One region of the Pseudobacillus sp. 179-B 2D1 NHS genome, then DNA from elsewhere that is predicted to be linked to it. Evidence: predicted binding sites of a transcription regulator. Region 1 holds the regulator's gene; each other region holds the start of a gene.

Region 1 (3,990 bases):
GAATAAGTGACGGGCTAATCATTTATCGTTATAGTAGAAATTGGAAGAATGAATATAGAGAATAGAGGGGATGGACAAATGGGTAAAAAGCAGTTTGATTCTTCTCGGGAATATGCCTGCAAGCTTGATCAACAGGATGAGCTGGCATCCTTTCGCAACGAATTTTATATTCAAGAAGGAATCATTTATCTCGATGGTAATTCGTTAGGATTACTGTCCAGACGATCAGAGAAATCGTTGTTAGAGTTGCTAGATTCGTGGAAGCAGTTCGGAATTGATGGGTGGACAGAAGGGGGTTATCCTTGGTATGACCTCTCGGAGCGGCTTGGTGGGAAGCTGGCATCGTTAGTTGGGGCACGGCCTGAGGAGGTAATAGTGACTGGTTCCACAACAACGAATCTGCATCAGATGATTGCCACCTTTTATGAGCCGGAAGGCAAACGAACAAAAATACTGGCAGACGAACTTACGTTTCCTTCTGATATCTATGCGCTACGAAGCCAGATTCAGCTGAAAGGCTATCATCCGGAGGATCACTTGATTCGCGTACAAAGCCGCGATGGGCGTCTTATTGAAGAAGAAGATGTGATTGAAGCAATGACAGAAGAGGTGGCTTTAATCGTCTTGCCGAGCATCCTTTACCGGAGCGGGCAAATTCTTGACATAAAGCGCATAACGAAAGAAGCCCATAAACGCAATATTTTAATTGGCTTCGACCTGTGTCATTCAATTGGAGCAATTGAACACCAATTGAACGAATGGGAAGTAGACTTTGCGGTTTGGTGCCATTATAAATATTTAAATAGCGGTCCGGGCAGTGCCGGTGGATTATATGTAAATAAAAAACATTTTGGCAAGCTGCCAGGTCTTGCCGGATGGTTTGGTTCGAACAAAGAGAAACAATTTGATATGGAGCATACGTTCATGCCGGCAGAAGCGGCAGGAGCCTATCAGATCGGCACACCTCATATATTAAGTATTGCTCCATTGATCGGTTCACTCCAACTCTTTGAAGAGGCGGGTATAGAGAACCTCCGAAAAAAGTCTTTATGTATGACGCGTTATATGATCGAGCTCACTTCAGAAGAACTGAGCGAAGCCGGTTTTAAGATAGGGAATCCCTTGGAAGACAAGAGACGGGGCGGACACATTTATTTGGAGCATAAAGAAGCTGCACGGATTTGTAAAGCGTTAAAAGTGAATGGAGTTATTCCAGATTTTCGAGCTCCTCATGGGATCAGGCTTGCTCCAGTCCCTTTATATAACACGTATGAAGAAGTGTGGAAGGCGGTGCAGATTTTAAAGAAGATTATGAAGGAGGAACAATATAAACAGTTTGAGAATGAACGTGGCATTATTGCGTAAGTGGGGAACTCAATCATCAATTTTTTCTGCCTCTGGCCTATAAAGGTCCAGGGGTTTTTGGTGGTTGAAGAGACTCTGACTCTCTTGCTTTTAATCTAGCAATGGAACTTTCGATTGTTGTTCGGTGAATGGCTTTTCTCATTAAACAATCATATCTTCTTTAGGCTCGTCATATGATAGGTTAACTGCTATTCTATTACTCTTGCAAAAAAGTTAAAACTCCTTTCCGCACAATAGAGCAGAAAGGAGTTTGTCCAGCAGTTAATGGATATCCCGGTAGACGCCAATCACTTTGCCAAGGATAGTAGCAGACGACAGAATAATTGGTTCCATGGATGAATTTTCAGGTTGAAGGCGAATAAAGTCTTTTTCTTTAAAAAAGCGTTTAACGGTGGCTTCGTTTTCCTCGGTCATCGCTACAACTATTTCGCCATTTTTGGCTGTCTGTTGCTGGCGTACGACGACATAATCACCATTTAGAATGCCGGCTTCAATCATACTGTCGCCCATGATTTCCAGCATAAATACATTGTCATCGGCAGGTGCAAGCCGCTCCGGTAAAGGAAAATATTCTTCAATATTTTCGATGGCGGTAATAGGCATTCCGGCTGTTACTTTCCCGATTAATGGCACACTTACTACTTTTTGTCTCGGTACGCTTTCTTCCAATTCCAATATTTCGATCGCGCGTGGTTTCGTTGGATCGCGGCGGATCAGTCCTTTGCTCTCCAGACGAGAAAGATGGCCATGGACAGTGGAGCTGGATGCCAATCCAACTGCTTCCCCGATCTCGCGCACGGAAGGAGGATAGCCTTTTGCTTTAACTTCAAGCTTGATGAAGTCCAAAATATCTTGCTGCCTCTTCGATAATTTTGTCATTTGTCTGCACCTCTTAGATTATCTCTTTTCTGTATTATAACATGTCACTTTTTAGGATACAAACATAAGTTCGAATGAAATCTTGACTCAAACAAATGTTCCTATTAAAATAAAGATAAATATACGAACGAGTATTCGCTTGAAGGGGATGTTGAATGATGAAAGTGTTTGTTAAAAAGAATTCTTTTGTTCTGTTATTTATGGCTGTTACAATTATGGCAGGAAGCATGCTGATCTTTAATGTGAGTGAGAAACGTCTTCCTTACGAAGAAATCACCGTACGGGAAGGGGACTCTCTCTGGAGCATTGCCAGACAGTATAATAACAGCAAGGAAATGGAAGAAGAGGACTTTATCATGTGGATACAAAAAGAGAACAAGCTGCATTCCGTTAAAATATTACCGGGAGACACTCTCGTTATTCCCATTACTTCGCATTCATCTCATACTGGCGGCCAGATCGCTTTTAAAGGAGAGTAATTTCAAGTGAAAGCTATTATATATTGCCGTGTAAGCACAAAAAAAGAAACACAGGAAACGTCGCTTCAACGGCAAGAGGAAGAACTGCTCAGCCTTGCCTTCCGAAAAGGATATGAAGTGGCAGCGGTGATTAAAGAGCAAGTGAGTGGCTATGAATTAGATCGGCCGGGAATGCTTGATTTGCTAGATCTAGTGAAAAAGGAATCGATTGATGCTGTACTGATTCAGGATGAAACACGAATTGGACGAGGCAATGCTAAAATTGCTTTGCTGCACTGCTTGTTTAAAGAAGGAGTAAAAGTATTTAGCATCGCTGATGATGGAGAGCTGCAGCTGTCAGAATCAGATTCAATGGTTATTCAAATTGTTAGCATGGTAGAAGAATACCAGCGGAAGATTCATAATTTAAAAATCAAGCGAGGAATGAAACGGGCGGTAGAAAACGGTTTTCGACCTGAAGACAATTTAAAGAATAGAGGAAACCCAGCCGGAAGAGAGAGGAAGGAAGTGCCGATGGAAGAAATTGTCCGTCTACGCCGCAATAACCTTACTTTCGAAGAAATAGCTGCTACTTTAAACGGCTTTGGTTATCGGGTATCTAAGGCGACAGTTCACAGACGATTTAAAGAGTATGCTGAACAGGCGGATAAAGATCTTGAATAGGCATCTTTCTTGTTTATTCCTTTCCCTTTTAATAAAATAAAGGCAAGAATATATTAAAGAAAAAGAAAGGAGAGTCTGCTGATTTATAACGAATTGGCAGTAACCCCATCTATGCTTTCTCAAGATAAACTAGCTCGTATTAATGAGCTTTCCAAGAAATCAAAAACTGAAGGGCTGTCCGCAGAGGAACAAGCAGAGCAGACAAGCCTGCGCCAAGAATACTTACGTGCTTTTCGCTCGTCCATGAAAAATACAGTGGAATCGGTGCGTATTTTTGATCCTGAAGGCAATGAAGTGACACCTGAAAAAATTAAAGACATTCAAAAACGTAAAAGAATGCATTAATGAGCCGGCAAACGCTGGCTTTTTTATATGGAGTAAACGGAAAAGAAAATGACAAATAATAGATCTTCTCAGACATCTTGTATATTTTGATAAAGACCTATATATTAAGAAGGAACAATATTTGTAAGGAAAGGGAGTTTTCCATGTTTGATACAGTTGATCAATTAGCAGTGAATACGATCCGCACACTTTCTATAGATGCGATTGAAAAAGCGAATTCTGGGCATCCGGGTCTGCCGATGGGAGCTGCTCCAATGGC
Region 2 (3,990 bases), on a different contig from region 1:
AGGGTCACCGTCGACTGAGCCATTGTTCCCATGCATTTCCACAAGAAGCTGACGAAGCTTCCACTCCTGACTCATTCGCACCATCGCATCGTAAACTGAAGAGTCACCATGCGGATGGAAATTACCGATAACATTTCCGACTGTTTTGGCAGATTTCCGAAAGCCTTTTTCATGCGTATTTCCTTCTGTATGCATCGCGTATAAAATCCGGCGCTGTACCGGCTTCAATCCATCCCGGGCATCGGGAAGCGCGCGTTCCTGGATAATATATTTGCTATAGCGCCCAAATCGGTCTCCAAGCACCTCTTCAAGCGGTAAATCTTGAAATACTTCTTTTTGCATCTACTTACTCCTCCTTGCCGACTGAAAGGTTCTCGTTTTCTAAAATATTGCCGTCCTCTTCCAGTCCAAAAGCAACATTTGATTCAATCCATTTCCGGCGCGGCTCCACCTTATCACCCATCAGTGTAGTGACACGGCGCTCAGCTCGGGCTGCGTCATCAATAAGCACGCGGATGAGCGTTCTCGTATCCGGATTCATCGTAGTTTCCCATAATTGATCGGCATTCATTTCACCAAGGCCTTTATAACGCTGGAGCATACAGCCTTTTCCTACTCGCTTCATTGTTTCCGAAAGCTCTTCATCTGTCCAGGCGTATTCCACTTTTTCTTTTTTTCCGCTTCCTTTGCTTACTTTGTAAAGCGGTGGAAGGGCGATATATACTTTTCCAGCTTCAATAAGCGGCTTCATATAGCGATAAAAGAAAGTGAGCAGTAAGACTTGAATATGTGCACCATCTGTATCGGCATCCGTCATAATAATGACCTTGTCGTAATTGGCGTCTTCCACGTTAAAATCTGGCCCTACGCCCGCACCAATTGCATGGATAATCGTATTAATTTCCTCATTCTTAAAAATATCAGCAAGCTTAGCCTTCTCCGTGTTAATCACTTTTCCGCGCAATGGGAGAACAGCCTGGAAGCGGCGATCGCGTCCTTGTTTGGCTGATCCGCCGGCTGAGTCACCCTCCACTAAATACAATTCATTTTTTTGCGGGTTGCGTGACTGTGCAGGCGTAAGCTTACCGGAAAGCACACCTTCATTGCGCTTGCGCTTTTTCCCGCTACGGGCATCTTCACGGGCTTTTCTTGCTGCTTCTCTTGCCTGAGCGGCTTTAATGGCTTTTTTAATTAACAATGAGCTTGTTTCCGGATTTTCCTCTAAGAAGTAGGACAGCTGCGAAGACACCACGCTGTCAACTGCCGACCGAGCTTCGCTTGTGCCGAGCTTTCCTTTCGTCTGTCCTTCAAATTGAAGCAGTTCCTCTGGAATACGCACAGAAACAATAGCAGCTAAGCCTTCACGAATGTCGGTACCTTCGAGATTTTTATCTTTTTCCTTTAATAGATTTACTTTGCGCGCATACTCGTTAAATACCCTTGTCATGGCTGTACGCGCTCCCGCTTCATGGGTGCCTCCATCCTTCGTCCGGACATTGTTAACAAACGACAGGATCGTTTCGGAGTAGCCGTCATTAAATTGGAAAGCAAATTCTACTTCAATCCCATTCTGTTCTCCAGCAAAGGACACTACCTGGTGCAAAGCATCTTTCTCTCCATTTAAATATTTAACAAATTCCTCGATGCCTTTTTCATAATAAAAAACTTCTTCCAGCTTTTGACGTTCATCTATCAAGCTGATCTTCATGCCCTTTAACAAAAAGGCCGATTCTCTTAACCGCTCACTTAACGTATCGAAATTATAATGAATGGTGCTGAAAATAGCCGGGTCTGGCTTGAAGTGGATGGTGGTTCCTGTTTTTTTTGTTTTTCCGATCTTCTCAAGCGTCGTTACCGGGACGCCTCCATGCTCAAAGCGCTGCTGATAAATAAAACCATCACGATGAATCGTCACTGTCAGCCACTCAGACAAAGCATTGACGACAGAAGCGCCGACACCATGCAGTCCGCCGCTCGTTTTATATCCGCCTTGTCCAAACTTCCCGCCGGCGTGCAAGATCGTCAAAATAACTTCCGGAGTTGGCTTTCCTAGTTTATGCATACCAGTAGGCATACCGCGGCCAAAGTCCTGGACGCTCACCGACTGATCTTTGTGGATAATGATTTTTATTTCGTTGCCGTAGCCGGCAAGCGCTTCATCCACTGAGTTATCTACAATTTCATAGACTAAATGATGCAGACCTCGCGTGTCTGTAGACCCAATATACATTCCAGGTCTCTTTCTGACCGCTTCCAGTCCCTCGAGGACTTGGATGGCATCATCATTATAGTCAAAGGTCACTTCTTTTTTTGTCACAAAAATTCCCCTTTCAGACTTCCTAGAGAAACAAACAAACGTTCGTACACTTTATTATATCATAAAAATTCCAATGCTTCATCTTCCCATTATGCCGGAAGTTTACAATTGTACTGTTCCGTTCTGCATTTTCCTCTGCCTTATTGTATGGTCAACATGCAATTTATGCAAATAGATAACAGTAAAAAACAAGCGGAAATGGACCGCTTGTTTCTTAGTTGCCCGCTTATTTAGTGAGGGCATGTTCCACTTTTATGCATCTATCCATAATGACGGTCTTGCCTTTTTCTTTTAAAAACTCATACGCTTCTTCATTAGCTACACCAAGCTGTGCCCAAAAAATCTCACAATCTATCTCAACGAATTCTTTGGCAATCTCCGGTAAAAACTCTGATCGGCGAAATACATTTACAATATCAACAGGCTCCTTAATATCTTTTAAGGAAGCCACCGCTTTTTCTCCCAGAACTTCATCAACAGTAGGGTTTACTGGAATAATTTTATATCCAGCTTGCTGCATCGCTTCAGAAACCATATAGCTTGTTCGGTTTGGATTATCACTTAAGCCGATGACAGCAATAGTCTTTGCCTTTTTTAGCAGCTGTCCCATTTCTTCTCTCGTTGGATTAGTAATCATAACTAACTCTCCTCCTTGCACTCAATAATTCGGCTTCTTTTAGCCATTCTCCTTCTATTACTTTTATTCCCTTCAAGCGACCACCGCATTCTCTTAAAGAAGGATCTTTTACATTTCATACTGCCAATCGATCCATGAGCTCCACTTGGATGGTACTTATCTAGCAAAAAGTTTAATGTTTTGTTTTCCCCATTCATACATCATCAAAACAATAGGCATTAAACTTTGGCCTAACTCTGTTAATGAATATTCCACTCTTGGAGGAACTTCAGGGAACACCCTCCGATGGACAATGCCACCTTCCTCTAACTCTCTAATCTATGTAGTTAACACCTTATGTGTGATTCTTGGAAACAGCTGTTTAATTTCACTGAACTGCAAAGTGCCATCAGTCCCTAAATAATAAACAATGGTAATCTTATATTTGCCGCTGATAAGAGATAAAGTCAATTCTTTTTCACAATTAAACTGACCATTTTCTATCTTTTTTTGTATCTCTGACCGTAAATCGTTCATTTGCTGTTCCCACTCCCTGTATTTCTAAAAAAAGTATCCTTTTAGTAACATCTCACAAAAAAGTGCGTTCTTCCATAAGACAAAAGCATCTTTTAGAATAAATTTCAGTCAGGCACAACCATCACTAACTATCCTGTCCTAAGCAGCACATCTGACCTGATTGAATCAATCAACTTCTGTGGACAACGGGCAAAACGTCTGCACTTATTAGTACCAGGCTTCCTGGGAGTTTTCATAAGTGTTTTTCTACAGGATTATCAAAAACAAGGAGGTTCATTCATATGAACAAAATTACATTAGATGCAGCAAAAGAGATGATTGCAGTGGCTGAAGCAGCTGTTAATGTCTTTGACGCCAAATTTGCCTGAATAGAAGAAATTAAACTGAACAATCAATGAAAAAACGCTTTGGATAGCAGCAGCTTCCAAAGCGTTTTTTCGTTATTTCTTACACTAATCGGCGTTTAAACGATTAAAAATCCTTAACTGCCGAGCGTTTTCTTTCTAGCCGTCACTAATAG
Region 3 (3,990 bases), on a different contig from region 1:
TTCGTCCCGAGTAAGACTGGCGATTCGTTCTAGTTCCGCCTGCTGCTTTTTGATCATCTCTTCCACTTTGCTGTCCATCTCTTCAATATGTTGTTGTCTCTCAGCAAGAATCTCCTCTTTTTTCTCGAGCTGTAATTCGCGTTTATCCAGCGATTCATCTTTTCGGTCGAGGTTCTCTTCCTTCTGTAACAAACGATTCTCTTGTTTTTGCAATTCGTTTCTTCGTTCACGAAGTTCTAACTCCGTGTCTGTACGAAGCTTGTGAATTTCATCCTTTGCTTCAAGCAGGGCTTCTTTCTTTAGCGATTCTGCCTCACGCTTTGCGTCGTCAATAATTTGCTCTGCAGCACTTTTAGCTCCTGCAATCTTTGATTCTGCAATGGACTTTCGAACAAAATAGCCAACAACTACACCGACGATTAGGCCAAGCAAAATGAAGATGATTGTAATGGGTTCCATCCTTTCACCTCCTCTTGCTATGAACTTTTGCCATGCTTTTAACATGTCGGCTGATACATTGTGTTATCATTTCAATATACAGCTTCTCATTTCCATTTTTAAGAGAAAAAAATGTAAAATATACATCTCAATTTTATAGTTGTGAAAATTTCTTGTCAAGAGTTTCATCACGGTAACAGTCTTCTTCGAGACTAATAAAAAACAAGAGGAGCGATGTCTCCTGACACCGCTCCTGTTTATTATTCGTCAAGCAAACTGAATTCTTCTGTCTCTTCTGCTTCCTCTACTTCTACAAAGTCAGCATCAAGACCATAATGCTGGCGGATCTTCATCATAATCTCCTGACGAACAGCCGGATTTTCCTTTAAGAACTGCTTTGCATTCTCACGCCCTTGACCAAGGCGTTCCTCATTATATGAATACCAAGCACCGCTCTTTTGAACAATATCTACCTCTGATCCCATATCGATGATTTCACCTTCTCTAGAGATTCCTTCTCCATACATGATATCGACTTCTGCTACACGGAACGGAGGAGCCACTTTATTTTTCACTACTTTAATCTTTGTTTTGTTTCCTACAATTTCATTTCCTTGTTTCAGTGCTTCAGCACGGCGAACTTCCAGGCGGACGGAGCTATAAAACTTGAGCGCACGGCCTCCAGGCGTTGTTTCCGGGTTACCGAACATAATCCCGACTTTCTCACGAATTTGGTTAATGAAGATTGCAATTGTTTTAGATTTATTAATAGCACCAGACAGCTTGCGAAGCGCCTGTGACATTAAACGTGCCTGCAGGCCGACATGGGAGTCGCCCATTTCTCCTTCAATTTCAGCCTTTGGAACAAGGGCTGCAACCGAGTCAACAATCAGGATATCGATAGCACCGCTTCGTACGAGAGCTTCGGCAATTTCAAGTGCTTGCTCGCCTGTATCCGGCTGAGAAAGCAACAACTCATCAATGTTGACTCCTAATTTCTGAGCGTATACAGGATCAAGCGCATGCTCTGCATCAATGAAAGCAGCTTGACCGCCGGCAGCTTGTACTTCAGCAATAGCGTGAAGAGCCACGGTAGTTTTACCAGAGCTTTCCGGCCCATAGATCTCAACGACCCGACCGCGTGGATAACCGCCTACACCAAGGGCTGCGTCAAGAGCAAGCGAGCCGCTTGGACTAGTGGAAATTTTCCGGTCTGTTTGTTCTCCTAATTTCATGATAGACCCTTTACCAAATTGTTTTTCAATTTGCTTTAAGGCCATATCCAATGCTGCTTGACGATCGTTCACTAAAATTCCTCCTTAAAATTAACAATCTATTAAGTAAATGCACAGTGACATGTTGTTTCATAATCTATACTAACTATACCTTTTTATTGAGACAATTTCAAGTAAAAAGCGAACATTTATTCGGTTTTTTTATTTTTCCTCCTGAGAAGAAGAATGGATAAGAAACTAGAAAAGTAGTAGAAGAAATAGCGGAAAAAAAGAAGAAAAAAAAGTAACTCCTGCTTTTTTATTTTATCATAAAAAAGCAGGAGAGGATAATTTTAAGCCTGTCATATTCTTTATTTAATAAGGAAAAGCGTTAAGCTTCTACAGCTACGCCAGTCGCTTTTTCAATCGCCTGATTCAAGTCAGCAATCAGGTCCTCAGTTGACTCCAGTCCGATGGATAAACGGATCATTTCTTCTTTCGTACCCGATTTTGCTAAGTCTTCACTGCTTAATTGCTGATGTGTGGTAGAAGCCGGGTGAATAATGAGTGACTTGCCATCCCCCACATTGGCAACATGTGACCACAGTTTAATGTTATCAATCACTTTTTTACCTGCTTCGCGGCCGCCTTTAATGCCAAATACAACAATAGAACCAAACGTATTAGCCAAGTATTTCTTCGCTAATTCATGAGATGGATGATCCTCCAAGCTTGGATGAGATACCCAATCTACTGCCGGATGATTTTTCAAATAATCGACGATAGCAAGCGTGTTTTCATGATGGCGCTGAATACGTAAATGCAACGTTTCCAGCCCTTGAAGCAACAAGAAAGCGCTATGGGCACTCAAGGAAGGGCCAAAATCCCGTAACAACTGTACGCGTAATTTGATAGCAAAGGCTGGGCCTTCCAGGTCCGCAAATCTTAAACCATTATAAGATTCATCCGGCTCCGTAAAGCCAGGAAACTTTTCACTGTTCCAATTGAATGTTCCTCCATCTACTACTATACCACCGATGACTGTTCCATGGCCGCTGATCCATTTCGTAGCGGAATGAACGACAATGTCGGCCCCTCGAACAAGCGGATTAGCTCCGTAAGGAGAAGCAAACGTATTATCTACAATGAGCGGAATACCATTTTCATGAGCAATATCTGCCACCTTTTCCACATCAAGCACATTCAAGGAAGGATTTCCGATAATTTCTCCAAACAGAGCTTTTGTTTTTGGAGTGATCGCTTTGCGGAAATTTTCCGGATCAGTAGAATCAACAAACTTTACATTAATCCCGTATTTAGGAAGCGTATTGGCAAAAAGGTTATAGGTGCCTCCGTATAAATTAGCTGCCGCTATAATTTCATCGCCCGCGTGAGCCAGATTAAGAATTGAAAAGGAAATGGCAGCCATTCCTGATGAGAGCGCCACTGCTGCTGCTCCCTTTTCCAATGCAGCCACACGCTTTTCAAACACATCTACTGTCGGGTTGGTAATACGCGTATAAATATTTCCTGGCTTTTGCAAAGCAAATAGGGCGTTAGCATGATCTGTATCTTCAAATACATAAGAAGTCGTTTCATAAATCGGAACGGCACGGGCGCCAGTAACCGGATCCGGCACTTGTCCTCCATGAAGTAAAATTGTTTCTTTGTTCCACTGTTCGTTTGTCATCATTAATCCCTCCCAATTATTAAATAAAGCGCTAGTAACCTGAAGAATAACTAAAAAGCCCTCTTCTGTTGTAAGAAGAGGGCTTTATTATAGGATCCTCCTCTTATCTCTCAGGCACATACGCCTGCAGGAATTAGCACCGTTTCAGACAATTTGTCTGAAGGTTGCCGGGCTTCATCGGGCCTAATCCCTCCACCGCTCTCAATAAGAGTACTTCTATTTAATTGCGTAACTCATAATCTCTTGGTTTTTATTATATAGCATAGCGATCAGAATAGTCAATAATATTCCGAATGTTTTCACTTATCTCCAGCAAGCTCAGCCAACAAATAATGACACCCATACTTAACTGAGCGCTTTCTAATTCCTTCGCGGCTGCCTACTAATTGGAGTTTAAATACTTTTGTTTCCCTGTGCTTTGAAGCAAGACCAATCCATACAGTACCAGGCGAGTGTCCTTCCGATTTATCCGGTCCCGCCACTCCGGTAAAGCTAATACCGAAGTCAGCATTCAAAAGACTGCGGACATTTTCCGCTAATTCAATAGCACACTGTTCACTAATGGCACCATAACTTTCAAGCGTTTCTGGCTTCACTTGCACGAGTTTTTCCTTTGCTTCATTGGAGTAGCAAACAATCCCGCCATTA
Region 4 (3,990 bases), on a different contig from region 1:
TTTACAGTCATTCTGAAAGTCATCATTTGTTAACGATTTAATATGTTTTACAAATCATTTTAAGAGGCTGTCCATAAGTCGGGATAACTGACTTATGGACAGCTCTTTTAATACAAAAAATCGCCCGTCCGCTATAATGTCGATGACCAAACAAAAGACAGACAAATGGAGGCAATTTCTTCGAGTAACTATTCAGCTGCTTTTATTGAATATCCTTCTTCTATTCCCCTCTATGTCCCCCAACATGATTGGATCTTTTCAGGAAGGTTCCTCCTGGCAACAGGCTATGCGCCCAAAAGATTGAACTTTTCCCAAAACGGAACCTTATTTCGTCCATGGCCTCATCAAGTGCATGTTTTTTTTCCAGTTCTTCATTTGTACTAAATAAATCCATTTGTTCATACAAGGCCGGTTCCAATTTGCCGCATCCCACATAAATTTGCCGGATCGGCTGTCCTCTCCAATATTTTTTAAACAGTTTTTCAAATTGAGTATTCAGGTCTTTCGTGCAGTTTGTCTGTCTAGGCAGCTGTGTTTGATGTGTAAATCCCCTTTCTTCAATGTCCCGAGAATAGCTAATAGCAAGAGCGATTTTCCCGGCTGCTACGTGGTGCAAACGAAGTCTCATCGCTACTTCATCCACCATTTCATGAATCACAATCATAATCTCTCGTTCGTTGTAATAATCACGCAGTAATATCTGACTTTTAGAAAATGATTTTTCTTTCGCTTGGGGCTTTTCAGATAAAATGCTATAATCTACTCCCCATGCGTGGTAGTGAAGTTGTAAGCCCATTAGGCCAAGCCGGTCTTTCAGCTTATGTTGATCAGCATGAGCCAGATCATAGACAGAATGAATCCCTAAACGATGTAACCTATGTATGTACCCTGTCGATATTCCCCACATATCTTTCAATTCGATCTTCCAGATCGTTTCACTGACATTCTCATACGACCAATAAGCAAGCCCATTCGCTGCATTCTTTGCTTCATTGTCGAGAGCTAGTTTTGCTAAAAGAGGATTATCGCCAATTCCAATCGTGACGACTAACTTTAATTCTTTAAAAACGACTTTCTGTATGGTGCGAGCCACTTCAAGTTTGTTTCCAAACAGCTTTCTGGAAGCTGTCACATCAAGGAATGCTTCATCAATACTGTAAATATGCAAATCTTCATCTGCTACAAAACGTTTAAGGATGTCTATGATCATTTTATTTACTTTTAAATAAAGCTTCATAGACGGTTCCACCAGTATGAATCGTGGATCATGAGGGATTTCAAAGGCTCTGGAACCCGTTTGGATGCCAAATTCCTTTTTCACTCGTGGAGAAGCAGCTAATACCACTGAACCAGACCTATTTATATTGGCAATCACAATAATATAGGCATCCAGAGGGTGTATTTTACGCCTGACAGCTTCTACACTGGCAAAGAAAGATTTAACGTCTATGCAAAGAATAGAACGTTTAGGGAGCAACGTATAATCAATATCCATCTCCTTCATCCTTCTTATTCGCAAAATCTACCGCCACTATATCCTTTGTGCATATCACTCCCTTTCCTAAAACTTTCAAGTGATTAGGTTTGTGATGAAAGGATTGAATGACACCCGTTACTTCCATATACGGATAACCAAACGTATTTAAATGAACCGTGACAGGCAATTGCTGATTATAGGCATGACGTAAAACTCGATCAAACACTTCTTTTTGCTGTTCATCTATCGCTATTTCTTTTACAACAGGTTTAGTTTCTTGGAGCTGTTCTGTATGTTCCGACAACATAAACCCCTGCCACTTTAGCATTTTTCTATCTTCATATAACATTTGGATACCTCCATATAGGAACATTAGTTCCTTTTTAAAATAATTATACGAACTTATGTTCTTTATATCAATGTGTTATGCACTAATTAAACCGATTAAACAACCAGACGGTATATAAGAAAAACAAAGTTAAGAATGTAACATAGTGGTAATTGTGTTGTTTCTGTAACGAAGCATCCAGAAGAATTATTAAATTTTACGAGGGGCTCTTATTAAATTAAATGAAAAAAATAAATAAGCTTAACTATCTTAACTCTAAATGGTAACATAATCATAAAATGGAAGGTAGTGGGATTAAATGAGAAAGCTTTGGTTCGTTCCGTTTCTAGCTGTTGCAGCAATCGCTGTTGTAGTTACTCCGTTTCTAACAAACTCTGAGATACAAGGCAGTCTTTCTCCAGAGAAATTTGTAAAAGAGTATATAGAGTTAGTTAAAGCAAAAGACCATGAAAGTTTGGTTGATTTAGTTATTGATGATCGTTTTAATGATGATCGCGAAGTGAAGCTAAAAACATATAAAACACTTGAAGAAGGTGTTTCACCATTAGAGGACTATGAAATTAAGAATGTCAAAAGTGTAACAGAAGATAAAGCAACCGTTATTACAGTAATAGAGTACGAGGATGGCAGCGTTGAGCAAGTACCTATGCATCTTGTAAAGAAAGATAAGGAGTGGAAATTGCATATAAGTAGGGGAAATGCACTTGATGATGAAGATTTTAAACTAATCAAACAACCGGATGGAATATAAAATAAACAAAGTTGTCAATGCAACATCATGGTTATTATGCTTTATTAGAGATGCCCCGATCTTTAGAAGTTAAAACCGACAGCTTTTTTGGTTCGGTGTCAGACTCAAAATTATAGGCTGTTTCTTCTTTAGTTAGCCAAGTAGATTATTCAATAAAAATAGAAAATTTATAATAACGAGAAGGTGTAAGACTATGTATGAAGAATCAAACGGAGAATTAAAATCACCGAAAGAAGCGTGGAGAAAACAAATGGAAAAATTCAGTGAACTACCTCACATGAAACAACACGAGTTAAATAATGGTTGGAAATTATACACTAATGCAGAGTTCTCACTTTGGAACGAGGCCCCTAATTATTTAATTGTTGATGAAGAATTAGACACGGCGTTTGTATTTTACTTTAAAGAAGATGTAATTAAAGTTAAAAAGTCTGGTTGGGACATAGAGTTTACTTTTAACATGAAAAAGCAACACATCAAAGTATTTCGCAAACCTTCCGAAGACTAATTCAACTGATACACGTATCAGCTGAATTAAGTGAATTTTAAATTCTGAGGTGTTTTACTATGTGTTCCCTGAAATGGACTCGTGAGAGACAAGCCACAGAGACACTAGTAAGTTTTGTGAAATAAAGGGAATTAAAAAGAAAACAGCTCTCTCATTGAGGGCTGTTTTCTTTTATGCGTCATTGATTACGTTTGCTGTTTTTTACTATCAAATAACCAACTCAAGATTCTTACAAAAGTTAATATAAATAAAGACTTCAAAAAGTTTTCGATCCAATTGAGCTCATTAAATTTGAAGTAATCATATAAAACAAAAAATATAAAAAGCAAGAGTATACCTGTTGAAAATATAGTTATTTTTCGAGGATTTCTCTTCATTAAACGCCTCCGAAATACTTTATGCTACTTAGGTCTTTAAATAATTAGATGAACTCATATTATTGCTATCTATTTAATTAAAATATAACATATTCAACTTTCCTACCTTTTTTGCATATATGGAAGGATATAAAAACACGAATGCAACATAATAGCGATTGCGTCGCATTGTATAGTCGTACTAAATGAGACATAATCCATCTTTTATAGCAACTGGAGGCAACCTTTTATGACGACGAAACAAGGACAAAATAGTGTGGAACCGATCCAGAGCCCAGAAAAGATCCTGATGATTAAGAAGTGGTTGTTGCACCAACCGTATCGGGATTATTTTTCATTTACGTTTGGCATCAATTCTGGCTTGCGGATCAGCGATATTCTGCCGTTACGGGTTATGGATGTCCGAAACACAGGACATTTGCGGATTCGCAAAAAAAAACAAAAAGCCAGCAATAGAAATCATTTTTGCTGGCTTTTCTCTATTAATTTTTATTTAATTTGTTCAGCATTCGATAAAGTACAACAGCT

The links. Region 1 encodes LexA, which represses DNA repair genes until DNA is damaged. Its sites were predicted from a motif close to CGAACATATGTTCG; they were not measured.
Region 2: parE (DNA topoisomerase IV subunit B) is a predicted target of LexA. The motif match lies at 2,349-2,362, and genes of this name have one in related genera.
Region 3: recA (recombinase RecA) is a predicted target of LexA. The motif match lies at 1,855-1,868, and genes of this name have one in related genera.
Region 4: ACH0BF_RS13615 (YolD-like family protein) is a predicted target of LexA. The motif match lies at 1,875-1,888, and genes of this name have one in related genera.

Annotation. Positions count from the first base shown of each region.
Region 1 covers NZ_JBIQDP010000040.1:2,880-6,869, forward strand. Annotated here, with positions in the region: gene kynU (kynureninase) at 79-1,365, shown strand; gene lexA (transcriptional repressor LexA) at 1,627-2,244, opposite strand; gene yneA (cell division suppressor protein YneA) at 2,400-2,723, shown strand; gene ACH0BF_RS23500 (YneB family resolvase-like protein) at 2,730-3,386, shown strand; gene ACH0BF_RS23505 (DUF896 domain-containing protein) at 3,498-3,731, shown strand; gene tkt (transketolase) at 3,875-3,990, shown strand, end outside.
Region 2 covers NZ_JBIQDP010000012.1:85,940-89,929, forward strand. Annotated here, with positions in the region: gene parC (DNA topoisomerase IV subunit A) at 1-342, opposite strand, end outside; gene parE (DNA topoisomerase IV subunit B) at 347-2,317, opposite strand; gene ACH0BF_RS13445 (CoA-binding protein) at 2,544-2,954, opposite strand; partial or broken gene ACH0BF_RS13450 (winged helix-turn-helix transcriptional regulator) at 3,111-3,470, opposite strand; gene ACH0BF_RS13455 (purine/pyrimidine permease) at 3,952-3,990, opposite strand, start outside.
Region 3 covers NZ_JBIQDP010000006.1:3,728-7,717, forward strand. Annotated here, with positions in the region: gene rny (ribonuclease Y) at 1-459, opposite strand, end outside; gene recA (recombinase RecA) at 699-1,745, opposite strand; gene ACH0BF_RS07740 (O-acetylhomoserine aminocarboxypropyltransferase/cysteine synthase family protein) at 2,044-3,342, opposite strand; SAM riboswitch class I at 3,443-3,553, opposite strand; gene ACH0BF_RS07745 (competence/damage-inducible protein A) at 3,642-3,990, opposite strand, start outside.
Region 4 covers NZ_JBIQDP010000012.1:133,004-136,993, forward strand. Annotated here, with positions in the region: gene ACH0BF_RS13605 (amidohydrolase) at 1-41, shown strand, start outside; gene ACH0BF_RS13610 (Y-family DNA polymerase) at 221-1,495, opposite strand; gene ACH0BF_RS13615 (YolD-like family protein) at 1,485-1,826, opposite strand; gene ACH0BF_RS13620 (hypothetical protein) at 2,125-2,577, shown strand; gene ACH0BF_RS13625 (hypothetical protein) at 2,771-3,085, shown strand; gene ACH0BF_RS13630 (S-layer homology domain-containing protein) at 3,945-3,990, opposite strand, start outside.